Regions from separate parts of the Streptomyces sp. NPDC107581 genome, predicted to be linked through region 3. Evidence: riboswitches for the same ligand, from Rfam matches in the RefSeq annotation. Region 3 holds a riboswitch; each other region holds the start of a gene.
What was found. A riboswitch is a leader RNA that binds a small molecule or an ion and turns the genes downstream of it on or off. The one in region 3 is predicted to bind cobalamin.
Positions count from the first base shown of each region.

Region 1: linked by a shared signal. The riboswitch ahead of ACZ7P3_RS22860 (ribonucleoside-diphosphate reductase subunit alpha) and the one ahead of ACZ7P3_RS40505 ((2Fe-2S) ferredoxin domain-containing protein) in region 3 are both predicted to bind cobalamin.
Region 2: linked by a shared signal. The riboswitch ahead of ACZ7P3_RS36945 (CoA-acylating methylmalonate-semialdehyde dehydrogenase) and the one ahead of ACZ7P3_RS40505 ((2Fe-2S) ferredoxin domain-containing protein) in region 3 are both predicted to bind cobalamin.
Region 4: linked by a shared signal. The riboswitch ahead of nrdI (class Ib ribonucleoside-diphosphate reductase assembly flavoprotein NrdI) and the one ahead of ACZ7P3_RS40505 ((2Fe-2S) ferredoxin domain-containing protein) in region 3 are both predicted to bind cobalamin.

Region 1 is NZ_JBVKBH010000008.1:330,349-337,370, reverse strand. It holds gene ACZ7P3_RS22875 (GntR family transcriptional regulator) at 1-483, shown strand, start outside; gene ACZ7P3_RS22870 (DUF3311 domain-containing protein) at 620-883, shown strand; gene mctP (monocarboxylate uptake permease MctP) at 880-2,508, shown strand; cobalamin riboswitch at 2,767-2,891, shown strand; gene ACZ7P3_RS22860 (ribonucleoside-diphosphate reductase subunit alpha) at 3,017-5,386, shown strand; gene ACZ7P3_RS22855 (ribonucleotide-diphosphate reductase subunit beta) at 5,443-6,453, shown strand; gene ACZ7P3_RS22850 (hypothetical protein) at 6,366-6,620, opposite strand; gene ACZ7P3_RS22845 (helix-turn-helix domain-containing protein) at 6,713-7,022, shown strand, end outside.
Region 2 is NZ_JBVKBH010000020.1:21,126-28,147, forward strand. It holds gene ACZ7P3_RS36940 (acyl-CoA dehydrogenase family protein) at 1-445, opposite strand, end outside; gene ACZ7P3_RS36945 (CoA-acylating methylmalonate-semialdehyde dehydrogenase) at 453-1,976, opposite strand; cobalamin riboswitch at 2,203-2,376, opposite strand; gene ACZ7P3_RS36950 (ABC transporter ATP-binding protein) at 2,588-4,366, opposite strand; gene ACZ7P3_RS36955 (ATP-binding cassette domain-containing protein) at 4,363-6,165, opposite strand; gene ACZ7P3_RS36960 (helix-turn-helix domain-containing protein) at 6,284-7,022, shown strand, end outside.
Region 3 is NZ_JBVKBH010000027.1:51,913-58,934, forward strand. It holds gene ACZ7P3_RS40490 (methyltransferase) at 1-603, shown strand, start outside; gene ACZ7P3_RS40495 (maleylpyruvate isomerase N-terminal domain-containing protein) at 597-1,367, opposite strand; gene ACZ7P3_RS40500 (hypothetical protein) at 1,591-1,851, opposite strand; cobalamin riboswitch at 1,983-2,105, shown strand; gene ACZ7P3_RS40505 ((2Fe-2S) ferredoxin domain-containing protein) at 2,166-2,597, shown strand; partial or broken gene ACZ7P3_RS40510 (hypothetical protein) at 2,598-2,860, shown strand; gene ACZ7P3_RS40515 (enoyl-CoA hydratase/isomerase family protein) at 2,857-3,933, shown strand; gene ACZ7P3_RS40520 (3-hydroxybutyryl-CoA dehydrogenase) at 4,383-5,252, opposite strand; gene aceB (malate synthase A) at 5,249-6,841, opposite strand.
Region 4 is NZ_JBVKBH010000020.1:2,292-9,313, forward strand. It holds gene metE (5-methyltetrahydropteroyltriglutamate--homocysteine S-methyltransferase) at 1-1,351, shown strand, start outside; cobalamin riboswitch at 1,853-2,081, shown strand; gene nrdI (class Ib ribonucleoside-diphosphate reductase assembly flavoprotein NrdI) at 2,259-2,690, shown strand; gene nrdE (class 1b ribonucleoside-diphosphate reductase subunit alpha) at 2,648-4,855, shown strand; gene nrdF (class 1b ribonucleoside-diphosphate reductase subunit beta) at 4,887-5,909, shown strand; gene thiI (tRNA uracil 4-sulfurtransferase ThiI) at 5,921-7,022, shown strand, end outside.

The DNA.
Region 1 (7,022 bases), on a different contig from region 3:
CTCACCTCCTACACGGAGGACATGCGGGCCCAGGGCCTGGAGCCCACCTCCCAGCTGCTGGACGTCGGCTACATCACCGCGGACGACCGGCTCGCCGAGCTGCTCGACATAACGGCCGGCGGGCGCGTGCTGCGCATCGAGCGGCTGCGCATGGCCAACGGCGAGCCGATGGCGATCGAGACCACCCATCTGTCGGCCAAGCGCTTCCCGGCCCTGCGGCGCTCGCTGGTGAAGTACACCTCCCTCTACACCGCCCTCGCCGAGGTCTACGACGTCCATCTCGCCGAGGCGGAGGAGACCATCGAGACCTCGCTGGCCACCCCGCGCGAGGCGGGCCTGCTCGGCACCGACGTGGGCCTGCCGATGCTGATGCTCTCCCGCCACTCCCTGGACCACGAGGGCAAGCCGGTGGAGTGGGTCCGGTCCGTCTACCGGGGCGACCGCTACAAGTTCGTGGCACGGCTCAAGCGCCCGCAGGACTAGAGGGACCCGAGGTCTTCACATCTCGACCCCCAAATCGACATACCGGTATACGGACGAGGTCTTCCGCTGCCGCGACACCGTCACCTAGATTGCCTGCGCATTACACAGGTGATCAGCGAGGGGACGGAGCCGTGGGATGTCCGAAACGCCTGAAGTGAGACCACCGGTCGTGACACCGGTTCGCGTGATCATCGGCCTGTGTCTCGTCGCACCCTTCGTGGCGATGCTGTGGGTCGGCTCGTACGCCAAGACGGACCCGGCCTTCATAGGCATCCCGTTCTTCTACTGGTACCAGATGCTGTGGGTGCCGCTCTCCACCGTGCTCACGGTGGTGGCCTACCAGCTGTGGCGGCGTGACCAGCGCTCCCGCGAGGGCGCGAACGGGGGTGCGGCGAAGTGAAGACCGGCGTCAACGGCGTCGCGCTCGGCGTCTTCATCTTCTTCTTCCTGGCCGTCACGGTCATGGGCTTCCTGGCCGCCCGCTGGCGCAGGGCCGACAACGAGCACTCCCTGGACGAGTGGGGCCTGGGCGGACGATCGTTCGGCACCTGGATCACCTGGTTCCTGCTCGGCGGCGACCTGTACACGGCGTACACCTTCGTCGCCGTGCCGGCGGCGATCTACTCGGCGGGCGCGGCCGGCTTCTTCGCGGTGCCGTACACGATCCTGGTCTACCCGCTGATCTTCACGTTCCTGCCGCGCCTGTGGTCGGTGTCCCACAAGCACGGCTATGTGACGACCTCCGACTTCGTGCGCGGCCGGTTCGGCTCCAAGGGCCTGTCGCTGGCCGTGGCGCTGACCGGCATCCTCGCGACGATGCCGTACATCGCGCTCCAGCTCGTCGGCATCCAGGCGGTGCTGGACGTGATGGGCGTGGGCGGCGGGGAGAACACCAACTGGTTCGTGAAGGACCTGCCGCTGCTCATCGCCTTCGGCGTGCTGGCGGCCTACACCTACTCCTCGGGCCTGCGTGCCCCCGCGCTGATCGCGTTCGTCAAGGACGCGCTGATCTACATCGTGATCGCGGTGGCGATCATCTACATCCCGATGAAGCTCGGCGGGTTCGACGACATCTTCGCCAAGGCCGGCCACGCCTTCAGCCAGGTCAACCCGGCCACGGGCAAGCCACGCGGCGCGCTCGCCCCGCCGGAGGCGGGCCAGTGGACGTACGCCACGCTGGCGCTCGGCTCGGCGCTCGCCCTGTTCATGTACCCGCACTCGATCACCGCGACGCTGTCGTCCAGGAGCCGTGAGGTGATCCGGCGCAACACCACGATCCTGCCGCTGTACTCGCTGATGCTGGGCCTGCTGGCCCTCCTCGGGTTCATGGCGATCGCGGCCGGGGTGAAGGTCACCAACGGGCAGCTGGCGATCCCACAGCTGTTCGAGGACATGTTCCCGGACTGGTTCGCGGGCGTGGCCTTCGCGGCGATCGGTATCGGCGCCCTCGTGCCCGCGGCCATCATGTCCATCGCGGCGGCGAACCTCTTCACCCGCAACATCTACAAGGACTTCATCAAGCCGGACGCCACGCCGAAGCAGGAGGCCCAGGTCTCCAAGTTCGTGTCGCTGCTGGTGAAGGTCGGCGCGCTGGTCTTCGTCCTGACCATGGACAAAACGGTCGCCATCAACTTCCAGCTGCTGGGCGGCATCTGGATCCTGCAGACCTTCCCGGCGCTGGTCGGCGGCCTGTTCACCCGCTGGTTCCACCGCTGGGCGCTGCTGGCCGGCTGGGCGGTCGGCATGGTGTACGGCACGGTCGCCGCCTACGGGGTCGCCTCCCCGACCCAGAAGCACTTCGGCGGCAGCGCCAAGGACATCCCGGGCATCGGTGAGATCGGCTACATCGGCCTGACCGCGTTCGTGATGAACGTGGTGGTCACCGTGGTCCTGACCGTCGTCCTGAAGGCCGTGAAGGCCCCCGAGGGCCTCGACCAGACCCGCCCGGAGGACTACACGGCCGACGCGGGCGAGCCGGGGGTCCGGGCCGAGCTTCCGCCCGCGACCGCAGGAAGCGCCCACTGAAGCACCCGGGGGCGCGGGGCCGCGTCGGCGTGCGGGGGCGCCGCACGCCGACGCGGACGGCCACGGAACAACCTGCAGCGGGCCGCCGAGAGCCCACCATCACGGCGGCCCGCTGTTCCGTGCCCGCGTTCGCACACCCGCACGGGACCGGAACCGCGCCCCACCTGGACGACATCACTCTCCTCATCTGCGAGTTGACCCTCTGAAGCCACGGCGACACAACATCTGGGGGTGACGTGACAGCCCGGCACTAGATGTATGCTCATCCTCGCTGTCGTCGCAGGGGAATCCGGTGCGAATCCGGAACTGTCCCGCAACGGTGTACTTGCGTGCATCCGCACGCCTGTGTCAGTCCGAGGACCTGCCGACAGCGCGCGCCCGACCGTCCGGTCCGGGTGCCTTGAGACGTCCGGGCCTCGTGGAGTGGGCGGGTGGACGCGACGCCGTGCGCGCTCGTGCTGCCCCCTGCCCTCCGCAAGGCCCCGTGCCGAGCGAGGGAGAGCCCCACGTGACCATCGCGCCAGCCGACCCGGCTTCAGTCATCCAGGCGACCGAAGCGGTGGAGACCGACGGTCCCGGTACCGCACTGCTGCGGACCCTGACCGAGCTGACCGCCGACCTCCCCGACGCCGACCCCGGCCGGGTCGCCGCGGCCGCGCTGCGCGGCCGGTCCGCCCGGGCCGACGAGGCGGAGTTGCGCGAGCTGGCCACGGAGGCGGCCGCCGGCCTCATCTCCGAGGACCCCGCCTACTCCCGGCTGGCCGCCCGGCTGCTGACCCTCTCCATCCGCGCGGAGGCCGCCTCGCAGGGTGTGACGTCCTTCACCGAGTCCGTGACCGTGGGCCACCGCGAGGGTCTCGTCGCCGACCGGACCGCGGAGTTCGTCCGGCTGCACGCCGCCCGGCTGGACTCCCTGATCGACCGGACCGCCGACGACCGCTTCGGCTACTTCGGCCTGCGCACCCTGCACAGCCGCTATCTGCTGCGCCACCCGATCACCCGCCAGGTGATCGAGACGCCCCAGCACTTCATGCTGCGCGTCGCCGCGGGCCTCGCCGAGGACGACAGCAGCCACGCCGTGGACGAGGTCGCCGCGCTCTACGGGCTCATGAGCCGACTCGACTACCTGCCCTCCTCCCCCACGCTCTTCAACTCCGGCACGCGCCACCCGCAGATGTCGTCCTGCTATCTGCTGGACTCCCCGCTGGACGAGCTGGACTCCATCTACGACCGCTACCACCAGGTCGCCCGCCTCTCGAAGCACGCCGGCGGCATCGGTCTGTCGTACTCCCGCATCCGCAGCCGCGGTTCGCTGATCCGCGGCACCAACGGGCACTCCAACGGCATCGTCCCGTTCCTGAAGACCCTGGACGCCTCGGTGGCCGCGGTGAACCAGGGCGGCCGGCGCAAGGGTGCCGCGGCCGTGTACCTGGAGACCTGGCACTCCGACATCGAGGAGTTCCTGGAGCTGCGGGACAACACCGGTGAGGACGCCCGCCGTACGCACAACCTGAACCTCGCGCACTGGATCCCGGACGAGTTCATGCGCCGGGTCAACGCCGACGCGCAGTGGTCGCTGTTCTCCCCGGCCGACGTGCCGGAGCTGGTCGACCTGTGGGGCGCGGAGTTCGACGCCGCCTACCGCAGGGCGGAGGCCGCGGGGCTCGCGAAGAAGACGATCCCGGCCCGCGATCTGTACGGCCGCATGATGCGTACCCTCGCGCAGACCGGCAACGGCTGGATGACCTTCAAGGACGCCGCCAACCGGACCGCCAACCAGACGGCGACCGCGGGCCATGTCGTCCACTCCTCCAACCTCTGCACGGAGATCCTGGAGGTCACGGACGACGGGGAGACGGCGGTCTGCAACCTGGGCTCGGTCAACCTCGGCGCCTTCGTGGGCGACGGGGACATCGACTGGAAGCGCCTGGACGAGACGGTCCGCACGGCCGTCACCTTCCTGGACCGCGTGGTCGACATCAACTTCTACCCGACCGAGCAGGCGGGCCGCTCCAACGCCAGGTGGCGTCCGGTGGGCCTGGGCGCGATGGGGCTGCAGGACGTCTTCTTCAAGCTGCGCCTGCCCTTCGACTCCCCCGAGGCCAAGGCCCTGTCCACGCGGATCGCCGAGCGCATCATGCTCGCCGCGTACGAGGCCTCCGCCGACCTCGCCGAGCGCAACGGCCCGCTGCCCGCCTGGGAGAAGACCCGTACGGCGCAGGGTGTGCTGCACCCCGACCACTACGACGCCGAGCTGAACTGGCCCGAGCGCTGGGCGGCCCTGCGCGAGCGGATCGCCTCGGTCGGCATGCGCAACTCGCTGCTCCTCGCGATCGCCCCGACCGCGACCATCGCCTCCATCGCGGGCGTGTACGAGTGCATCGAGCCGCAGGTCTCCAATCTGTTCAAGCGCGAGACCCTGTCCGGTGAGTTCCTGCAGGTCAACTCGTACCTGGTGCAGGACCTGAAGGAGCTGGGCGTCTGGGACGCGCGGACCCGTGAGGCGCTGCGCGAGTCCAACGGCTCCGTGCAGGACTTCGTGTGGATCCCGGCCGATGTGCGGGCGCTGTACCGCACGGCGTGGGAGATCCCGCAGCGCGGCCTGATCGACATGGCCGCGGCCCGTACGCCGTTCCTGGACCAGTCGCAGTCCCTGAACCTGTTCCTGGAGACGCCGACCATCGGCAAGCTCTCCTCGATGTACGCGTACGCCTGGAAGTCGGGCCTGAAGACGACGTACTACCTGCGCTCGCGCCCCGCGACCCGGATCGCCCGCGCCGCACAGGCCCAGGCGACCATCCCCGTCCAGCAGGCGGCCGACCCCGACGCCGTCGCCTGCTCCCTGGAGAACCCCGAGTCCTGCGAGGCCTGCCAGTAATTCCCGCCCGCCCCCCGACCGTCACCCCTGGAGGACGGCGCTCCGCGCCGACAGAAATGACTCGTAACACCAACCTGCTCGACCCCGGCTTCGAGCTGACGCTCCGTCCGATGCGCTACCCCGACTTCTACGAGCGCTACCGGGACGCCATCAAGAACACCTGGACCGTGGAGGAGGTCGACCTCCACTCGGACGTGGCCGACCTCGCGAAGCTGTCTCCGGAGGAGCAGCACCTGATCGGCCGCCTGGTGGCCTTCTTCGCGACGGGCGACTCGATCGTCGCGAACAACCTGGTGCTGACGCTGTACAAGCACATCAACTCCCCCGAGGCGCGGCTGTACCTGAGCCGTCAGCTCTTCGAGGAGGCCGTCCACGTCCAGTTCTATCTGACGCTGCTGGACACCTACCTGCCCGACCCGGACGACCGGGCGGCCGCCTTCGACGCGGTGGAGAACATCCCCTCCATCCGCGAGAAGGCCGGGTTCTGCTTCAAGTGGATCAACGAGGTCGAGAAGCTGGACCGCCTGGAGTCCAAGGCGGACCGCCGGCGCTTCCTGCTCAACCTCATCTGCTTCGCCGCGTGCATCGAGGGCCTGTTCTTCTACGGCGCCTTCGCGTACGTCTACTGGTTCCGCAGCCGGGGCCTGCTGCACGGTCTCGCGACCGGCACCAACTGGGTGTTCCGCGACGAGACGATGCACATGTCCTTCGCCTTCGACGTGGTCGACACCGTCCGCAAGGAGGAGCCGGACCTCTTCGACGACGAGCTGCAGCAGCAGGTCACCGACATGCTCGCGGAGGCCGTCGAGGCCGAGCTGCAGTTCGCGCGCGACCTGTGCGGTGACGGCCTGCCGGGCATGAACACCGAGTCGATGCGGCAGTACCTGGAGTGCGTCGCCGACCAGCGCCTGACGCGCCTCGGCTTCGCCCCGGTGTACGGCTCGGAGAACCCCTTCTCCTTCATGGAGCTCCAGGGTGTTCAGGAGCTGACGAACTTCTTCGAGCGCCGCCCGTCGGCGTACCAGGTCGCGGTGGAGGGCACCGTGGACCTGGACGAGGACTTCTGAGTCTCCTTCTCCCGCTGGTCGGCTCCGCGGTTCTCCTGGGCCTCCCTCAGCTGCCGGTCGATGCGCCTGTCGCGCACGATCCCGAGCACGGACGGGAGGACCAGGAGGACCAGGATTCCGAGCGTGGCGAGCATTCCGATCAGGCCTTCGATCTGGTTTCCGTTCATGTCACCACTGTCGCGCCGGACGCTCCTGACCGGGAGTGGCAGGACTGCCGTACACCCTCGATTTACTGCCACCGCCGAGGCACACTGGTCCCATGCTGACGAATGTGGCGGCCGTGCTGCTGGACGGGGTGCACCCCTTCGAGCTGGGTGTGGTGTGCGAGGTGTTCGGCATCGACCGCAGCGACGAGGGCCTGCCGGTGTACGACTTCGCCGTGGTCTCGGCGGAGGGTGAGGCGCTCAGCACCCATGTCGGCGGGCTCACCGTGTCGACGCCGTACGGTCTGGAGCGGCTGGAGGAGGCCGACCTGATCGCGGTGCCGGCCGGGAGCGACTACGTCTCCCGGGAGTATCCGCCCGCGCTGCTCGACGCCCTGGTGCGGGCGGTCGAGCGGGGCACGCGCG
Region 2 (7,022 bases), on a different contig from region 3:
CCCAGTGGTCGCCGTCGCGGACGGCCCGGGTGGTGAGGGCCGCCGCGTCCGAGCCGGCACCCGGCTCGGTCAGGCAGTAGCTGGCGAGGTCCTCCATGGCGCACAGGCGGGGCAGCCAGCGCTCGCGCTGGGCGTCGTCGCCGTAGCGGTCGATCATCCAGGCGACCATGTTGTGGATGGAGAGGTAGCCGGCGATGGACGGGCAGCCGGAGGCCAGCGTCTCGAAAACGAGGACGCCGTCGGCCCGGCTGAGGCCGGAGCCGCCGGCCTCCTCCCGGACGTAGACGCCGCCGAGGCCCAGCCCGGCCGCCTTGCGCAGCACGTCGACGGGGAAGTGCTTGTCCCGGTCCCAGTCCAGGGCGTGGGGTGCGAGATGGTCCTGGGCGAAGTCGAGGGTGGTCTCCACGAGGGCCTGCTGGTCCTCGGTGAGCAGGGTGGTGGTCATACGGCACTCAGCCCATCGTGGGGATCGTGAAGCTCGCGCCCTCGCGCAGACCGGCCGGCCAGCGGGAGGTGACGGTCTTGGTGCGGGTGTAGAAGCGGATCGCGTCCGGGCCGTGCTGGTTCAGGTCGCCGAAGCCGGAGCGCTTCCAGCCACCGAAGGTGTGGTAGGCGACGGGCACCGGGATGGGCACGTTGACGCCGACCATGCCGGTGTTCACCCGCCGGGTGAAGTCCCGGGCGGTGTCGCCGTCCCGGGTGAAGATGGCGACTCCGTTGCCGTAGGTGTGCTCGCTGGGCAGACGCAGGGCCTCTTCGTAGTCGGCCGCGCGCACGACACTCAGGACCGGGCCGAAGATCTCCTCCTGGTAGATGCGCATGGCGGGGGTGACCCGGTCGAAGAGGGAGGCGCCGGCGAAGAAGCCGTTCTCGTGCCCGGGCAGGACGAAGTCACGTCCGTCCACGACCAGTTCCGCTCCCTCCTCGACGCCGAGGTCGACATACGAGCGGACGCGATCCACGGCGTCCGGGCCGACCAGCGGGCCGAAGTCCGTCTCGGGGTCGTCGCTGCGGCCGATGCGCAGGGTGGCGATGCGCTCCTTGAGCCGGGCGACCAGTGCGTCGGCGGTGTCCTCGCCGACCGGGACAGCGACCGAGATCGCCATGCAGCGCTCGCCCGCCGAGCCGTATCCGGCGCCGATCAGCGCGTCCACCGCCTGGTCGAGGTCGGCGTCGGGCATCACGATCATGTGGTTCTTGGCGCCGCCGAAGCACTGTGCGCGCTTGCCGTGGGCGGCGGCGGTGGCATAGACGTGCGCGGCGACCGGCGTGGAGCCCACGAAGCCGAGGGCGGCCACGCGAGGGTCTTCGAGAAGGGTCTCGGCCGCTTCTCCCGCGCCGTTGACGACGTTGAGGACCCCGGGCGGAAGACCGGCCTCCAGGAAGAGTTCCGCGAGTCGCAGCGGTACGGACGGGTCGCGCTCGGAGGGTTTGAGGATGAAGGCGTTGCCGCAGGCCAGTGCGGGGGCCGCCTTCCACAGGGGGATCATCGCGGGGAAGTTGAAGGGCGTGATGCCGGCGACCACACCGAGGGGCGCGCGCAGGGAGTGGACGTCGATGCCGGTGCCGGCGTTGTCGGTGAACTCGCCCTTGAGGAGGTGCGGGATACCGGCGGCGAACTCCACGACCTCCAGGCCGCGCTGAAGGTCCCCGTGCGCGTCGGCGATGGTCTTGCCGTGCTCGGCGGAGAGCAGTCGGGCGAGCGCGTCCTTCTCGTTCTCGACGAGTTGGAGGAAACGCAGGAGGACCCGGGCCCGGCGCTGCGGGTTCCAGGCTCCCCACTCGCGCTGTGCCTCGGCGGCGACGGCGATCGCCGCCTCGGTCTCGGCCCGGTTCGCGAGGGGCACATGGGCCTGCACCTCACCGGTGTTGGGGTCGTACACCTCGCCGTAGGACCCCGACGTTCCCGGGGTGTGCTTGCCACCGATGAAGTGGGTCAGCTCACGCACGTCGGTGGGATCGTTCGGACGGATCATGGGGCCTGCTCTCGTCAGGTGAGGGTGATCCGGGATGGCGCGCCGGACCGGCACGCGTGGACGCGGTGGCGTACACGGACGTGTGGAAGCGGCGCGAGAACGCGTATGGCGTGCGAACCGTCAGGCGGTGACGACGGGAATGCGACCTGCGTGACGCCTACGGCGGAGTCCGCCGGGATCGTGGATGCGCACCGGTGCCATGCGTGTCAGCTCCATCCTCGTGGAAAACACGGAACATCCCACGGCCGGTATCCTGACTCCCGGATCAGCGCGCGCCGTCCGCCTTCCCGACATCCAGCTCGTCAGTGGCGTCCTGCTCGACGGCGTACTCCCCGGTCACAGTGGCGGGACCGTGCCGGAATCACACCGGCTTCCCTGCACCGCGGGCCTACCCCTCGACTATATAGTTGGACGTCCTAGTAAATCCAGTGGTGCAATCAGGCCGCACGCGCTGGGCGCCGGTGTCGAAGGCTCACCGGGGCGCCGCGAAACGCACCGGCGCCCCGAGCCGGACGCGTGGGACGGCCTGCCGGAGGGTCGTCGGTGCCGCCGTCGTCTCGCCAGGACGTGCCGTATCCGCGACCCCGCACGGCACGTCCCGGGTGCGGGGGTCATTGCCGCCCGTACGTCCAGGACGCCCACAGCCGAGCGTAGGTGCCACCCGCCGACCGGAGTTCGTCGGGCCGCCCCCGTTCGACCAGCCGGCCGTTGTCCATCACCACCACGACATCGGCCGTTGCCGCCTGCGAGAGCCGGTGCGCCACCACGACCACGGTGCGGCCCTCGGACACCGCCAGGGCCGCCCGGTCGAGGGACTGGGCCGTGTCACTGCCGGCCTCGGCCGTCGCCTCGTCCAGCACGAGCACCTCGGGGTCGAGCAGCAGGACACGGGCGAGGGCGAGTTGCTGCACCTGGCGGGCGGACAGCCGGGCGCCACCCCGGCCGACTACGGTGTCGACGCCGTCCGGCAGCGCCGCGGTCCAGTCCGCGGCGCCGACGACGGCGAGCGCGGCCCCGATCTCCTGCTCCGACGCCTCCCGGCACGCCAGGCGGAGATTGTCGGCCACCGTGCCGGGGAAGATGTGGTGCTCCTGCGTGACCAGTACGATCCTCCGCTCGCCGTGCGCCGCGGGGCGGGCGAGGTCGCCGGTGGGGACGCCGTCGAGCGTGACGCTGCCCGCGTACGGCGGGCGCATCCCGGCGATCAGCGTCGCCAGGGTGGACTTGCCCGATCCGCTCGCGCCGACGACGGCCAGGCGCTGCCCGGGGCGGATGTCGAGGTCGATGCCGTGCAGTACGTCGGGGCCCTCGCCGTACCGATGGCGGACGTCACGCACGGCGATCCCCTCCCCCGACCGGCGAGGAGTGGGCCCGGAGTGCCGGTCGGGTGCCGGTACGGTCAGGGTGACCCCGACGATCCGGGCAAGCGCGGCGGTCGCCTGCTGCACGCTGTCGAAGGTGCCGAGCAGTGTGTTCACTGGATCGAACAGCCCGGCGAAGAACAGCGCCGCCGTGGTCGCGGCGCCGACGTCGGCGCGTCCGGTGCGGACCAGGGCCCAGGCCACGAGGAGGATCGCGCTCAGGCCGGTGAACTCGGCGATGTTGAGCCGGCCGTAGAAGCGGGTCGCCGCCCGGGTCGCCCGGAACTCGTACGACATCGCCTCCGTCGAGGCCGCCTCCACACCGGCGTGCCGGCCCGGGCCCAGGCGCAGGGCGCGCAGGGTGGGCAGCGCGGTGAAGGCGCCGAGCAGTGCCGAGGTGCGGCGTCCCTCCGCGGTCCGGCCGGCCGCGTAGAGAGGCCGGGAGGTGCGCAGGTACCAGCGCAGGGTGTGCGCCTGGAGGGGCACCGCGAGGAGTCCGGCGACGGCGAACCGCCAGTCGAGCGCGGCCAGTCCGACAAGTGCGGCGAGGATGGTGAGCGCCGCCCCGGCGAAGTCCCCCAGTGCGCCGGTGGCTGCGTTCGAGACGCGTTCGGTGTCGCCGGAGAGCCGGGCGACCAGGTCGCCGGTGCCGCCCGCCTCGACGACGTCCACGGGCAGGGCCAGCGCCGAGACGACGGCGTCCTCGCGCAGCCGGCCCGTCACCGTCAGGACGACCCGCGCCAGCAGTACGGTGGCGGCCCACGCGGTCAGCGCGCCGGCGACGGCGGCGGCGGTCAGGAGCAGAACGGGAGTGACCAGTGCGCTCGGGCCACGGTGGTCGGCGACGGCCTGGGTGATCCGGCCGATCGCCACCGGGCCGGCCAGGGTCAGGGCGCTGTCGAGGACGAGCGCGGCGACAGCCGCCCACAGTGTCGGCCTGCGCGCGCGCAGGGCGTCGCGCAACCGCGCCCGGGTCTGCCGCGCGGTCGCGACGGGAAGCAGCGGTGCCGTGTCCGCCGGGGCCGTCACCGCGTCACCGTCCGGTCCGCCGAGGGCACATGGATGAGCCGGTCGCAGCGTGCGAGCCAGGCCGGGCTGCTCGTGATGACGAGGGTGGTGCGGTGGGCTCGCGCCCGCCGCACCCGGTCGGCGATGGCGTCCTCCGTGGCCGCGTCCACGGCGTTGGTGGGGTCGTGCAGCACCAGCACCGGTGGCCGGGCGGCGAGCGCGCGCCCCAGTGCGATGCGCTGGCGCTGGCCGCCGGAGAGGGTCTCACCGCGGTCGCCGACCGGCGTGCCGGCGCCGTGCCGTGCGGCGTGGACGACCTGGTCGGCGAAGGAGGCCCAGGCGGCTTCGGTCACGGCGGCGGCGTCCTCGGTGAGGGCGGCCAGGTTGTCGGCGACGGTGCCGGGCAGCAGCACGGGGTCGTGGTGGCAGACCAGCACGGTGGCCCTGAGCGCGTCCAGCTCAAGTGCCGTCAGATCGGTGCCGTCCAGCAGGATCCGCCCGTCCTCGGGATCCTCTTCGCGGGCCAGCAGCAGTGCGACGGCGTCGGCGACGGCGGGGTCGGCGCAGGCGAGGCCGGTCATGCGACCGCCGGGGACGGACCAGTTGGCCCGGATCCCGCCGGGCAACAGCACTCCGCGGAACTCGATGGCGCCAGGCGGCGCGGCCGAAGGCGCCCCCGGTCCGGCGCCCGACGGGGCCGGTCTCCGGCGTGCTCCGGTGGTGAACGTCGACTCCCCGCCCGGCACCGGAGAACGGACCGGCGCGGGCGCCGGAGAACGGGCCGCCGCCGGCTCCGGTACGGCCGGGGGTGTGCTGAGCACCTCGTGGACGCGGGCGGCCGACGCGAGGGCGCGGACGTAGCGCGCGTGGGTGGCGGAGACGACCCGCATCGGGCCGTTCACGAACTGCGCGAGGCCGAGCACCGCGATCAGCCGACCCAGGCCGATCCGTCCCTCCAGGGCGAGCCCGCCACCGATCGCGGCAATGGCGGTCAGGTAGAGCCCGGTCAGCAGGACACCGACCGAGAGCAGCGCACCCTCGGCGGACTCGGCCCGCCGCGCCGCGCGTACGGCGTCCCGGCTGACCCGGGCGTAGTCGGCGGCGACGGCGCGCTCGGCGCCGATGCCCTTGAGCACCCGCAGCCCCCGGACGAGTTCCTCGGCCAGGGCAGTGGCCCGCGCCTGCTGGGCCTGCTCGGCACCGCTGGTGCGGCGCAGCACATGGGAGAGGCGGTTCTGCGCGAGAAGGACACCCGCGGTGCCGGCCACGACGAGCGCGCCGAGGCCGAGGGAGATGCGCAGCAGCAGCACCGTGGAGCCGAGCAGGACGACCACCGCGGCGACCGTGGTGGCGAGGGCGCCGGCGAAGGCGCCCACCCGTTCCGCGTCGCCGGATGCGCGGCCGAGCAGGTCGCCCGGCGCCAGCCGCACCCCGCCGCCCGGCCGCAGCACCCGCTGCGTCAGCGCCGTGCGTACCTGGTGCTCCGTGTACTGCCGGGCGCGCGTGGCCGCCCGCGCGCCGAAGCGGTACGACAGGGACAGCAGGAGGAAGTCCGCCGCCAGCAGGCCGAGCCAGCGGACCGTCGATGCAGGCGTGCCGGACCGTACGGCTTCGCCGACCGTGGCACCGACGATCACCGGCACCAGCGCCTCGCCCAGCTGGTGCGTGCTGAACAGCACCGACGCCAGCACCAGGTCGCGTCGGCGGTTGCCCAGGGACCACCACAGCAGCGCCCGCGGCGAGGCGGCCGGAGCCGGGGCGGCGGCACGGGGAGCCCGGGCGGAGGGGCGACGGGAAGGGGCGGAGGCGGGTATGGTCACCCGGCCACGTTAGGGTCACCTTACTTTTGTCGTAAACGCAGCAGAGCGCCACCGTATGTCGTGCATCGGTCATGGACGGCGGGCAGGGGGCGCGTGAACAGGGGCAGGAACGCCGGGCATGGCACACGAGAAGACCATCGGTCTCGAACGGTTCGAGATGGTCCGGGGGCAGATCTTCCAGCACCACCTCCATGACGAGCACCAACTCGCCTGGGCCAGCAGCGGTGTCGTCATGGTCGACGCCCAGGACCGCTGCTGGGTCCTGCCCCCGCACCTCGCGCTGTGGATCCCGGGCGGCGTCCGGCACGCCACCGCGGCTCTGCGGGAGTCGGTGCTCCAGGGCATCTACCTGAACCCGGTGACCTGCCCGCTGGCCTGGCCCCGGCCGACCGTGCTCGCCGTCTCGCCGCTCGCCCGGCATCTGATCGGCTACCTGGCCGGCGAACTGCCGTCCAGGGTGCGTGCGCAGGCCGAGGCCGTGCTCCTGGAGGTACTGCGACCGGCGGAGGCCACCGTGTTCGAGCTGCCGCTGCCGGCCGACCCGCGGGCCAGGGAGACCGCCGCGCTGTTGCTGGACGATCCCGCGGACCAACGCAGGCTGGGCGAGCTGGGGCGCGCGGTCGGCGCCAGCGAGCGCACGCTGCTGCGGCTCTTCCTCGCCGAGACGGGGATGACGTTCGCTCAGTGGCGGACCCAGGCCCGGCTCCAGGCCGCCCTTGCCCACCTCGCCGAGGGCCGGCCGGTCGGACGGGTGGCCGAGCGGGTGGGCTATGCGACGCCCAGCGCCTTCGTCGCCGCGTTCCGCCGGGTGACCGGGTCCACGCCCGCCGCGTACTTCGCCCGGTCACGGGGAAAGG
Region 3 (7,022 bases):
ACGGCCGCAGGCGGGGCACCCGCCCCCAGGACCGTCGTCGACGTCGCGGGCGGAACCGGGGAACTGCTCGGCCGCGTCCTCGCCGCGCACCCGCGCCTGCACGGCATCCTGCTCGAACGCCCGCACGTCATCGAGGCCGCCCGCCGCGCTCTCGACGCTGCCGGCTGCGGCGAGCGGTGCACCTACCGGACGGGCGACTTCTCCGACGTACCGCCCGGCGCGGACGTCTACATCCTCTCCCGCGTCCTGCACGACTGGGACGACGAGCGTTGCCGCGAGATCCTGCGGCACTGCTCCCGGGCGATGCCCGCCCACGCCGATCTGCTCATCGTCGAGCGGGTACTGCCCGCCGACGGCTCGGCCTCACTGGCCACCGCGTGGAACCTCCACATGATGTGCAACGTCGGCGGGCGGGAACGACGCGCCGACCACTACGCGCACCTGCTCGACGACGCGGGGCTCGCGCTCGTGGGCCGCTCGCCGCTGCCCCTGGACGGCAGCGTGCTGCATGCCCGCAAGGCTGCCGTCCCGCAGCCCGTACCGGCCCCCGGCGCCTGCCGGACCGATCCGGGCGTGCTGAGCGGACGCACCGGCCCTCAGTAGCCGCCCAGGAGGGCCCGTACCCTGCGCAGGGCCTCCGGGCCGGCGGAGCTGTGCCAGCGGGACGGGTCGGCGGGGCGGCGTCCCCACAGCAGCAGGACGCGTACGGCCGCGTCGCTCTCGATCGTGGCGGGGCCCTCGGGGGCGGCCAGCCGGATGCTGCCGCCCCCGCCGTCGGCGCTCACCACGATGTCGTCCGCACCCGGCGTACGCAGGCGGCCCTCGACCCGTTCGCCGGGGCCCAGATCCAGGCCGGCCCGGCCGCGGGCCAGCAGCGGCCGGCCGACCGACACCACGCTGTGCTCCGTCATCCACGGTTCGCTGAGCGCCCGCACCGCCGTGCGGTCGTCGCCGGTCAGGTCCCAGCGGTGCAGGATCAGCTCCTCACGCATGTGCTCCGCGAAGAAGGGGACCTTCACGGTCCGGCCGGTCCACGTCACCTCGGTGTCCGGGGACAGGTCCCGCGCGGCGGCCGCGGCGACCTCGGCGAGCCGCTCACAGCGGCCCATGAACGCCGCCCACAGCTCGGAGTCGGACATCCGGCGGTAGGGCTCCTCACGCCCGAAGCCCCTGGTCTCCACGGGCGTTCCCGCGTGGAACGCCCGGAGCACCCGGGCCAGTTCCTCGGCATTGCCCGTCTGGTGGGCCAGGATGTCCCGCACCGTCCACGCCTCGCACCATGTGCCGTCGTCGGGCCGCCGTGCCTGCACCGCGTGGAGGAACGGTGCCAGCTCCGGCAGGGTCTCGTCGACCAGAGTCCGAATCATGCGCCATGGGTTCCTGGCCGGACCGGCGGTCAAACCAGCGACGGGCGTCCGCACGGGGGATCCCCTCCCGCCGTTCGCCCTCGGCCACGCCCCGCCGGCCCTCACTCCCCGAGGGCACCGGTGAGCGTGGTGGGCCTGCACCGCCGGGCCGGTGACATCGCCGCCGGCGGCGTACGCCCCGGTGACCCGCCGGGCGACCCGGCCGGGCCGCACCCCGGGTGCGTCACTGGCTGACGAGGTCCAGCGGATGGTGCGGGTCGCGCGGGCACACAGCGATGGTGAGGCGGCCGCGGCCCGGTGAGACCTCGGTGGGGTCGTTGGCCCACAGGGCGTCAGAGTTCTGCTGGTCCTCGACGCAGACCAGCCGCCACACCTCGTCCGCCGAGGCGGCGGGTTCGAAGTGCCGGGTGAGACCGGTGTCGGGGTCCTGCACGGTCAGCACGTAGCTGCTGCCGCGCGTGACATAGGTGAGCGGCAGCCGCACGCCCTCGGAGAACCCTGAGGGGAGCCGGTCCCACTCGCTCGATCCGTTCGGCGGAGCGGCCCGTTCCGCCTCGGCGGGTGCGGCACCTCCCGGCGATGGGATGATGGCCGGTGACAAGGCGACGGCGGTCCGAGGAAGCCGGTGTGAATCCGGCGCGGTCCCGCCACTGTGATCGGTGAGCGAGTTCCGACGGGCCACTGTCCGCGAAGGGCGGGAAGGCCGGGACGAGCGACGACCCGAGAGCCAGGAGACTCACGCGGTCGCCACCTCGACGGACACCGGGGCGGATCTCCCCGGAGGAGGGGTGGTGCGGCATGCCCGAGAGGCCGGCCGTGGAGACGTGCGGTGACGAGGGGAGCCCGCGGGGGGCCGGCCCGGCGCCGTGCCGCGTCGTCGTGTGCCGCGACTGCTGCTGCGGCACTCCCAAGGTGACCGGAGTCGATCACGCGGAGCAGACCGCACGGCTGCGTGCGGAGGTGCCCGTGCGCATCTCCGCCTGCCTCGACGTGTGCGAGCAGGCCAACGTCATCGTCGTGCAGCCCTCCGCCGCCGGCCGGGCCGCGGGGGGACGGCCGGTCTGGCTGGGGCTGGTCAACGACCCCGACGCGACCGGGGACATCACGCACTGGGTGCGCGCGGGCGGCCCCGGTGTCGCCCCCCTGCCGGAGATCCTCGGCCTCTACGCCTTCACACCGCCGCGGCTCGTCCGGGCTTCCCGGGACCGCGGCGGGTCCGGCCCCCGCTGAGCCCCGTACCCGTGCGCGCCGGTGAAGAGGTTCGCCGGCGCGCACGGGTACTCGGTGGTGGTCCGTATGCTCCAGGGGCACGGCGGCCACGTCCGCCTCGCGTGTACGGAACCGAGAAGACCGTCCGTGACCTGCGACCTCGGCAGGGCGCGCGGGCGGCAGCACGGAACACGGGGCGCGGCGCAGGCCACCGGATCCTGGAAGGGACCGACGAGATCATGCGTGGCATCGTGGCCCGCAGCCTGACGGAGGCACACAGATGACCGGTACCGAAGAGCCCGTCCTCCTGCACACCGCGGGGCGGGCCGCCCACATCACTCTCAACCGGCCCGAGGCCCTCAACGCGCTGTCCCACGCGATGGTGCGCCGCATCGACGAGGCCCTGACCGCCTGGGAGCACGACCCGGCCGTGGAGACCGTCGTCATCACCGGGGCGGGCGAGCGCGGCCTGTGCGCGGGCGGCGACATCCGTGCCGTCCACGACGACGCCCGGGACGGCGACGGCACCGCCTCCGCCGCCTTCTGGCGCGACGAGTACCACCTCAACGCCCGCATCGCCCGCTACCCCAAGCCCTACGTCGCCGTCATGGACGGCATCGTCATGGGCGGCGGCGTCGGCATCTCCGCACACGGCAGCGTCCGGATCGTCACCGAACGCTCGCGGATCGCCATGCCCGAGACCGGCATCGGCTTCGTACCGGACGTGGGCGGCACCTATCTGCTCGGCCTCGCCCCGGGCGAACTGGGCACCCACCTCGCGCTGACCGGCGCGCAGATCGGCGCCGCCGACGCGCTGCTGTGCGGGCTCGCCGACCACTACGTGCCGTCCGCCGCGCTCCCGCAACTGGTCGCCGGCCTCGCCGACCTGCCCGTACGGCAGGTGCTCGCCCGGCATGCGCGGCCGGCGCCCCCGGGAGAGCCGGCCGCCCGGCGCGAGTGGACCGACGCCTGCTACGCCGCCGGCACGGTGGAGGAGATCGTGCGGCGGCTGTTCGCCCACGGCGACCCGGCCGCGAAGGAGACGGCGGAGACCCTGCTCACCAGGTCCCCGACCGCCCTGAAGGTCACCCTGGCCGCGCTGCGCCGGGCCCGGCGGCTCGGCTCGCTGGAGCGCGTGCTCGACCAGGAGTACCGCGTCTCCTGCGCGGCCCTGGGCATGCCCGACCTGGTGGAGGGCGTCCGCGCCCAGATCATCGACAAGGACCGCACCCCGCGCTGGTCGCCGGCGACCCTCGCCGAGGTCACCGAAGCCGACGTGGAGCGCTTCTTCGCCCCCCTCGGCGACCGCGAGCTGGGGCTCGCCGGGCCCGGCTCCGCCCCGGAGGCGGCCGGCTGAACGGGCCCGGCCGCCGTGCTGTGGCGGTTCCGACTGCCGTGCTGTGGCGGTTCCGTCTGCCGGCCCTCGCCATCCAGGCCGTCCTGTGGGGCGGATCCGGGCTGCTCTTCGGGGAGTTGGCCGAGCGGCAGTTCACCCCCAAGCCCGCCGCGGCTCCGTCCGGGCGGACGGTTCCCGCCAGGTGTCCGGCCGTACGCCGCTGGTGGTCAGCCGGAAGGCCTCCCTGGCCCAGGCCAGGTACCCGGCGGGGTCGTCGCCGGCGTGCGGACAACGGGCCGGGGGCGGGAGGCGCAGCCAGTACCCGGCGGGGTCGTCGCCGGCGTGCGGACAACGGGCCGGGGGCGGGAGGCGCCGCACTTGCGCTTCCCGCCCCTCCCCTGTGAGCAACGGCCGGATCCCTCGGCCGGCCGCTGCCGCCCGGGCCCCTCAGCCCGGGCGCGCCAGTCCCCTCAGGCCTGGCCGTACACGTGGAACCCCCGCCCGGTGCTGCGGCCGAGCAGCCCCGCCTCGACCATCCGCCGGAGCAGCGGGGGAGGGGCGTAGAGGGGTTCCCTGAACTCGTCGTAGAGCGACTGGGCGATCGAGGCGACGACGTCGAGTCCGATCAGGTCCGCGAGCCTGAGCGGCCCCATGGGGTGCGCGCAGCCCAGTTCCATGCCGGTGTCGATGTCGGCGGCGCTGGCGAAGCCGGACTCCGCCATGCGGACGGCCGCCAGCACGTAGGGGATGAGGAGGGCGTTGACGACGAAGCCCGCCCGGTCCCGGGAGCGGATGACCGTCTTGCCGAGGGTTTCCGTGGCGAAGGACTCGACGGCGGTCGCGGTCTGCGGCGCGGTGTGCAGCGAGGTCACGACCTCGACCAGCGGCAGTACGGGCACCGGGTTGAAGAAGTGCAGTCCCACGACCCGGTCGGCGCGGCTGGTCGCCATACCGAGGCGCATGACGGGGAGGGAGGACGTGTTGGTCGCCAGCACGGCCGCCGGGTCCTCGACGATCTTGTCCAGGGCGGCGAACACCTCGGTCTTGGCCTCCGCGTTCTCGATGACGGCCTCGACGACGAGCTGCCGGTCGGCCATGTCTCCCAGATCGCCGGTGAAGACGAGACGGGCGAGGGCGTCCTGCGCGGCGGCCGGCTCCAGCTTGCCCCGCTCGACCGCGCGCTCCAGGGACGAGGCGACCCGATCCCGTGCGGCGCGGGCGGACGTGGCGTCCGCCTCGCAGACCACCGTGTCCAGCCCCGCCCGCGCGCACACCTCGGCGATACCGGAGCCCATCCGGCCGCCGCCGACCACCCCGACGCGCCGGATCCCGCCGCTCATGACCGGGTCTCCGCGTGCCGCACCAGGTGCGTGGCGTAGGCGTCGGGTGTGAAGAAGAGCGGCAACTCGCCTGCCATGGCTGTCCGTTCGAAGAGTGCCCGCACCTCGTCGACCGGCGCCCACGGATACTCCGCCCCGAGCGCGGCCGCTTCGTCGTCGAGCAGCTGCAGCACCGTCTCCCGGTCGATCACCCGGTGCCGCAGCCACTGCCAGATCTGCACGCGGGCGATCTCGGCCGTGGCCGCGTCCTCCATGAGCCCGTACAGGGCGACGGCGCCCTGGCCGCCCAGCCAGGCGGCGAAGTAGCGCAGGGCGATGGCGATGTTGGTGCGCACGCCCTGAGCGGTGGGCGGTCCGCTGATCCGGCGCACCGACAGCAGGTCGGCGGCGGTGACCTCCACGTCGTCCCGGGTCCGGTCGATCTGGTGGGGCCGGTCGCCGAGGACGCCGTCGAACACCTCGCGGCAGACGGGCACGAGTCCGGGGTGGGCGACCCAGGAGCCGTCGAAGCCGTCCTCGGCCTCCCGCTCCTTGTCCAGCCGCACCGTGGCGAGGGCCGCTTCGTGCGCGGCCGGGTCCTTGCCCGGCACCTGTGCGGCCATGCCGCCGATGGCGTGCGCGCCGCGCCGGTGGCAGGTGCGCACGAGGAGTTCGGTGTAGGCCCGCATGAAGGGGGCGGTCATCGTGACCTTCGCGCGGTCCGGCAGCAGGAAGTCGGTGCGGTGGCCGAACGTCTTGATCAGGCTGAACAGGTAGTCCCAGCGGCCCGCGTTGAGGCCGGAGCTGTGCTCGCGCAGCTCGTAGAGGATCTCCTCCATCTCGAACGCGGCGGTGATCGTCTCGATGAGGACAGTGGCCCGGATCGTTCCCCGCGGGATGCCGAGCAGTTCCTGAGCGAGGAGGAAGACGTCGTTCCAGAGCCGGGCCTCGTAGCGGTTCTCCAGCTTGGGCAGGTAGAAGTACGGGCCGTACCCGGCGTCGATCTGCCGCTGCGCGCAGTGGAAGAAGTACAGGCCGAAGTCGACGAGCGCGGCGGGCACGGGGGCGTCGTCGAACTCCAGGTGCTCCTCGTCGAGGTGCCAGCCGCGCGGCCTTACGACGATGGTGGCGAGCTGTTCGCCGAGGCGGTACTCCTTGCCGTCCTCGGTGGTGAAGTCGATGCGCCGCTCGATGGCGTCGAGCAGGCTGAGCTGGCCGCCGATCACGTTGTTCCAGGTGGGCGCGGTGGCGTCCTCGAAGTCGGCCATCCACACCTTGGCGCCGGAGTTCAGCGCGTTGATGGCCATCCGGCGCTCCGGCGGGCCGGTGATCTCCACGCGCCGGTCGGTCAGGCCCGGTGCGGGCGGAGCGACGCGCCAGGAGGGGTCGGCGCGGACCGCGGAGGTGACCATCGGGAAGTCGAGGGGGGAGCCGCCGGCCAGGCGGAGGAGCTGCCGGCGGCGCTCCTTCATCAGGTCCCGGCGGCGACCGTGGAACGCCGCGGTCAGCCGGCCGAGGAAGTCCAGGGCGGCGGGTGTGAGGATCTCGTCGTGCCGGTCGCCCAGGGGCGCGAGAACACGGACGTGGTGGGTCAGAGCACTGGTGGACATCGCTTCTCCTGCGGGCGGGACGGCGATCGGGGGTCGGACGGGGACGGTCGTACGACCCCCGCGGGGCCGGGGTGGACCGGACGGGCCCGGCGACGGGCCCGAGGACGGCCTAGTGGAACTGCTCCTCCTCCGTGGAGCCGGCCAGGGCGGTGGTGGAGGAGGCGGGGTTGACGGCGGTGGA
Region 4 (7,022 bases), on a different contig from region 3:
GGGTCTGGCGGACCGGGTCGACGTGTCCGCCTCCTGCTCCCTCCTCCATGTGCCGCTGGACGCCGCGGCCGAGCGGGACATCGAGCCGCAGATCCTGCGCTGGCTGGCCTTCGCGAAGCAGAAGACGCGTGAGATCGTCACGCTCGCCAAGGGCCTCGCCCAGGGCACCGACACGATCGCCGCGGAACTCTCGGCGAACCGAGCCGACCTCGCGTCCCGTGAGAACTCTCCCATCACCCACGACCCTGCTGTCCGCGCCCGCACCGCCGCCGTCACCGAGACCGACGCGCGCCGTGCCCAGCCGTACTCCGAGCGCGCCGCCGCTCAGCGGGCCCACCTCGGTCTGCCCCTGCTGCCCACCACCACCATCGGCTCCTTCCCGCAGACCAGCGAGCTGCGTACCGCCCGCGCCGAGCTGCGTTCGGGCCGGATCGACACGGCTGAGTACGAGGAGCGCATCAAGGCGGAGATCCAGGAGGTGATCGCCTTCCAGGAGAAGGCGGGTCTGGACGTCCTGGTGCACGGCGAGCCCGAGCGCAACGACATGGTCCAGTACTTCGCGGAGCAGCTCACCGGCTACCTCGCCACCCAGCACGGCTGGGTGCAGTCCTACGGCACGCGGTACGTCCGGCCGCCGATCCTGGCCGGTGACATCTCGCGTCCGGAGCCCATGACGGTGCGCTGGACGGCCTACGCGCAGTCCCTCACCGGCCGCCCGGTCAAGGGCATGCTGACCGGGCCGGTCACCATGCTCGCCTGGTCCTTCGTCCGGGACGACCAGCCCCTCGGCGACACCGCCCGGCAAGTCGCCCTCGCCCTGCGCGACGAGGTGACCGGTCTGGAGGCGGCCGGCACCTCGGTGATCCAGGTGGACGAGCCCGCGCTGCGCGAGACGCTCCCCCTGCGCGCCGCCGACCGGCCCGCGTACCTGGACTGGGCCACGGAAGCCTTCCGCCTCACCACCAGCGGGGTGCGTCCGGACACTCAGATCCACACGCACATGTGCTACGCCGAGTTCGGTGACATCGTCCAGGCGATCGACGACCTCGATGCCGATGTCATCAGCCTGGAGGCGGCCCGCTCCCACATGCAGGTCGCCCGCGAACTCGCCGATCACGGTTATCCCCGTGAGGCGGGACCCGGCGTCTACGACATCCACTCCCCCCGCGTCCCGAGCGCCGAGGAGGCCGCAGAACTGCTGCGCACCGGCCTGAAGGCCATCCCCGCCGAGCGGCTGTGGGTCAACCCGGACTGCGGCCTGAAGACCCGTGGCTGGCCCGAGACCCGGGCCTCCCTGGAGAACCTGGTGGCCGCCGCTCGTACGGTCCGCGGCGAGCTGCCCGCCTCCTGACCCGACGCCGGTATCGCTCCGGGCCGGGGCGCCACAAGCGCCCCGGCCCTTGCGCGACCTCCGGGGCGGAACCACGAGGGGGCACGTCGGTGCAACACGAACCGCGGCGGGTCGTGGTCGACGGCAGGCCCATGGTCGTGTCATCCATCAAGGGCTTCGAAAGCCTGCAAGCCCTGCGCCGGCAGCTGGGCAGCCGCCGCCGGAATGCGCGCTGCGTGACGCGCTCGTCGACATGACCCAGTTCCCGGACACCCTCGCCGAGGCACTCGGCGGGGACAACGGCGCGGAATCGCCGAACGCTCCGGCACCGCCCGGCCGCGCCGAACGCGCCGAACGCGCCGCCGGCATACGCGAGCGGGCCGGCCGCGTACGCGTCATCGCCGGCGCGGGACGCGCGGCGAGCACCCGCCGTCCCAGCACCCCCAGGCAGAACTTAGGTATACCTAACTTTCTTCGCCGACACAACATCTGGGTTGTGCACGTGGCCGACGTTCTAGATGTAGTGTTGGTCGTGCTGGTGGTTCGCCAAGCACTGCTGTGCCTGGCGAGGCAAGAGGGAACCCGGTGGGAATCCGGGGCTGCCCCGCAGCGGTGAGCGGAAACGACCGCCGTCACAAGCACTGGGTCCGACGAACAGGGCCCGGGAAGCGACGGCCAGTAGGTGTCCTCGCCTGTCACAGGCATGAACGCGTCCGCGAGTCCGAAGACCTGCCACCGGTGCGTGCACCGAAGAGCGGTGCACGCGCTCCGAGGCCCCGAGGGAGGGCCGCGTGGCTGCCGCACGGACCCAGGGTCTGGTGTGCCCGCTTGTGCCGCCACCCCACGCTCCGCCGTACGCGCCGCAACGCTCCTCCCCTTCCGGTCCTCGAAAACCGCTACGGGAACGAGCGAGAGGAGGCGGCGACCGTTGAGCGGTCTCGTGTATTTCTCCAGCGTCTCGGAGAACACCAAACGCTTCGTGGAGAAGCTGGGCCTGCCCGCCACACGGATCCCCCTGCACCCGCACCGCGAGGGCATGCCCCGGGTCACCGAGCCGTACGTGCTGATCGTGCCGACCTACGGCGGCGGTGAGCGCGCGGGCGCGGTCCCCAAACAGGTGATCCGCTTTCTGAACATCGAGGCCAACCGCGCACTGCTGCGCGGGGTCATCGCGTCCGGCAACACCAACTTCGGTGCCGACTACTGCCTGGCCGGACGGGTCGTCTCGGCCAAGTGCCGGGTTCCGGAGCTGTACCGGTTCGAACTGCTGGGCACGGACCGCGACGTCCGCGCCGTGAGGGAAGGACTGCACACGTTTTGGACACGACACTCGTCGACGGCGGGACGGCCGGCGGCATGAACACCCTCACCACAGCGGTCACGGCCCCCGCGGCCCAGCGCGAGTCGGTCGGCACGCGCAAGGACTACCACGCGCTGAACGCCATGCTGAACATGTACGACTGCGACGGCCGCATCCAGTTCGACAAGGACCGCGAGGCGGTCCGGCAGTACTTCGTCCAGCACGTCAATCCGAACACGGTGGTCTTCCCGACGCTGAGGGAGAAGATCTCCTACCTGATCGAGAACGACTACTACGAGGAGGCGCCGATCCGGCGCTACGACTGGGAGTTCGTCGAGGGTCTGTACCGGCAGGCGTACGCACACGAGCACCGCTTCCGCACCTTCCTCGGTGCGTTCAAGTACTACACGTCGTACACCCTGAAGACCTTCGACGGCTCCCGCTATCTGGAGCGGTACGAGGACCGGGTCGTGGCCACCGCCCTCTTCCTCGGTGCCGGGGACGAGGCGCTGGCCTCGCGGCTGGTCGACGAGATGATGACCGGGCGCTTCCAGCCGGCGACCCCGACCTTCCTCAACGCGGGCAAGGCGCAGCGCGGTGAGCTGGTCTCCTGCTTCCTGCTCCGTGTCGAGGACAACCTGGAGTCCATCGGCCGTGGCATCAACTCCGCGCTCCAGCTGTCCAAGCGCGGCGGGGGCGTGGCGCTGCTGCTGACGAACCTGCGCGAGCAGGGCGCCCCGATCAAGAAGATCGAGAACCAGGCCTCCGGCGTCGTGCCGGTGATGAAGCTGCTGGAGGACTCCTTCTCCTACGCCAACCAGCTCGGCGCACGGCAGGGCGCGGGAGCCGTGTACCTGCACGCGCACCACCCGGACATCATGCGGTTCCTGGACACCAAGCGGGAGAACGCGGACGAGAAGATCCGCATCAAGACGCTCTCCCTGGGCGTCGTCGTCCCCGACATCACCTTCGAACTGGCCAAGCGCAACGAGGACATGCACCTGTTCTCGCCGTACGACGTCGAGCGCGAGTACGGAAGGCCGCTGTCCGACCTGTCCGTCAGCGAGCACTACGACGACCTGGTCGCCAACCCGCGCATCCGCAGGACCACGCTCAGCGCCCGCGAGTTCTTCAAGACGATCGCGGAGCTGCAGTTCGAGTCCGGCTATCCGTATCTGCTGTTCGAGGACACGGTGAACCGGGCCAACCCGATCCCGGGCTGGATCAACATGTCCAACCTGTGCTCGGAAATCCTCCAGGTGAACACCCCGAGCACCTACGACGCCTCGCTCGGGTACCAGACGGTCGGCCGGGACATCTCCTGCAACCTGGGATCGCTGAACATCGCCGCCGCGATGGCCTCCCCCGGCCTCGGCCCGACGGTGGAGACCGCGGTCCGCGGCCTGACGTCCGTCTCCGACCAGTCGCACATCGACGCGGTGCCGTCCGTCGCCCACGGCAACGACCTGTCGCACTCCATCGGTCTCGGCCAGATGAACCTGCACGGCTACCTCGCCTCGCAGCGCATCCACTACGGCAGCGAGGAGGGCGTCGACTTCACGAACATGTACTTCTACGCCGTCGCCTACCACGCCCTGCGCGCCTCGAACCGTATCGCCGTCGAACGCGGCACGGCGTTCGACGGCTTTGCAGCCACCGCGTACGCCGACGGCTCGTACTTCGACAAGTACACCGAGCGGCTGTGGGAGCCGGCCACCGAGCGGGTGCGGGCCCTGTTCGCCGAGGCCGGCGTGCGGCTGCCCACGCGGGAGGACTGGCAGGAGCTGAAGGAATCCGTCCGCGAGCACGGCATCTACAACCAGTACCTCCAGGCCGTGCCGCCCACCGGGTCCATCAGCTACATCAACGACTCCACCGCCTCCATCCACCCGATCGCCTCCAAGGTGGAGATCCGCAAGGAGGGCAAGCTCGGCCGCGTCTACTACCCGGCGCCGCACATGGACAACGACAACCTGGAGTACTTCCAGGACGCGTACGAGATCGGCCACGAGAAGATCATCGACACCTACGCGGCAGCCACCCAGCACGTCGACCAGGGCCTGAGCTGCACCCTCTTCTTCCGTGACACGGCGACCACCCGCGATCTGAACAAGGCGCAGATCCACGCCTGGCGCAAGGGCATCAAGACGCTCTACTACATCCGGCTGCGCCAGGAGGCCCTGGAGGGCACCGAGATCGAGAACTGCCTGTCCTGCGCCCTGTGACCGCCCCCGCCCACCATCCGAAAGCACCTCGATGACCACCACCCCCGTACCGTCGGCCGATGTCTCGGTCACTCCTCCGTCCTACCGGCACGATCCGGCCGCCCGGCTGCGCCCGGTCAACTGGAACCGGGTCACCGACGAGAAGGACCTGGAGGTCTGGAACCGCCTCACCGCCAACTTCTGGCTGCCTGAGAAGGTGCCGCTGTCCAACGACGTGGGCGCGTGGCAGCAGCGGCTCACCGCCGGGGAACGCACCCTCACCATGCGGGTGTTCACCGGCCTGACCATGCTGGACACCGTGCAGGCCACCGTCGGCGAGATCGTGCAGATCCAGGACGCCCGCACCGAACACGAGGAGGCGGTGTACACGAACATCGCCTTCATGCAGGCCGTCCATGCCCGCAGCTACTCCTCGGTGTTCTCCACCCTCTCCAACACCCCGGAGATCGACGACGCCTACCAGTGGGCGGTCGCCAACGACGTCCTCCAGCAGCGCTGCAAGACAGTACTGCAGCACTACTACGGCGACGACCCGCTGAAGCGGAAGGTCGCCTCGACACTGCTGTCCTCCCTGCTGCTGTACGCGGGCTTCTACCTGCCGCTGCACTTCTCCACGCACGCGCTGCTCACCAACACCGCCGACATGATCCGCCTGATCCTGCGCGACAAGGCGGTGCACGGCTACTACTCCGGCTACAAGTACCAGCGCGGCCTGGAGAAGCGGACACCGGCCGAGCAGGAGGAGATGCGCGTCTTCACCCACGAGCTGTTGGAGGAGCTCTACCAGCTGGAGCTGCAGTACTCGGGCGAGTTGTACGAGCCGCTCGGGCTGATGGACGACGTGGCCGTCTTCGTCCGGTACAACGCCAACAAGGCGCTGATGAACCTGGGTTACCCGGCCCGCTTCGGCGCGGACGAGACCGAGGTCAACCCGGAGATCCTGGCGGCGCTGTCACCGGGCGCGGACGAGAACCACGACTTCTTCTCCGGCTCCGGATCCTCCTACGTCATGGGCAAGGCGGAGGACACCGCCGACGACGACTGGAACTTCTGAGAGGGCGACACATGTCCATCGAACCCCGCGTGCCCGCTTCCCGGGCCTCATCCGGTGATACGTCCGCCGCGTACAGCACCTGCGTACTGCTCAAACACGGCGAGATCTTCCTCAAGGGCCGCAACCGCCACCGGTTCACCGAGCGGCTCCACGACAACCTGCGCGTCGCGATGCGCGGAATCGGCGGCTCGACCTGGATCAAGACCGCCCAGAACGTCACCGTGCTGGGCGGCCAGGTACCCCGGGACGCACTGGTGGAGCGGGCACGCACGGTGATCGGCTTCAACTCCGTCGAGCCGGCCGTACGCGTGCCCAGCGATCTGGAGGACATCACCCGAGCGGCCGTCGACGCGCTGCGCGCAGCCGTCGCCGGGCGAGCCGGGCTCACTTTCGCCGTCCGCGCCAAGCGGCGGGACAAACGGTTCCCGCTGACCTCGTCCCAGGTGGACGCGTATCTCGGGGCCCGGATTCTGGAGGACGTCGCCGGGCTGCGGGTCGACCTCGCCCGGCCGGACGTCCTCCTGACCGTGGAGATCGACCGCAAGGAGACCTACCTGTCCCGGGAGCGACTTCCCGGTCTGAGCGGGCTGCCCGTCGGGGCCAGCGGCCGTGCCCTGGTACTGCTGTCCGGCGGCTACGACTCGCCCGTGGCCGCCCATCGGGCCATGCGACGTGGCCTGGCCTGCGACTTCGTACACTTCAACGGCGCCCCGTACACGAACCCGTCGTCCGTGTACAAGGCGTACGCCCTGGCCCGCGAGCTCAACCGCTACCAGCCGCCCGGCCGACTGCACGTCATCGCGCTCGGCAAGGCCCAGAAGCAGCTCGCCGTGGCCGGCGCGGGACGGCTGCAGGTCGTCGCCCAGCGGCGGCTGATGGTGCGCACCGCCTCCGCGCTGGCCGCCCGCACCGGCGCCCAGGCACTGGTGACGGGTGACAGCCTGGGCCAGGTGGCCAGCCAGACCCTGGCCAACCTGGTCGCGGTGGACGAGGCCGCGGCGCTGCCCGTGCTGCGTCCCCTGATCGGCTGGGAGAAGCAGGAGATCATCGACGAGGCCAGAACGATCGGGACCGCGGACATCTCGGTCCTGCCCGACGAGGACTGCTGCAGTC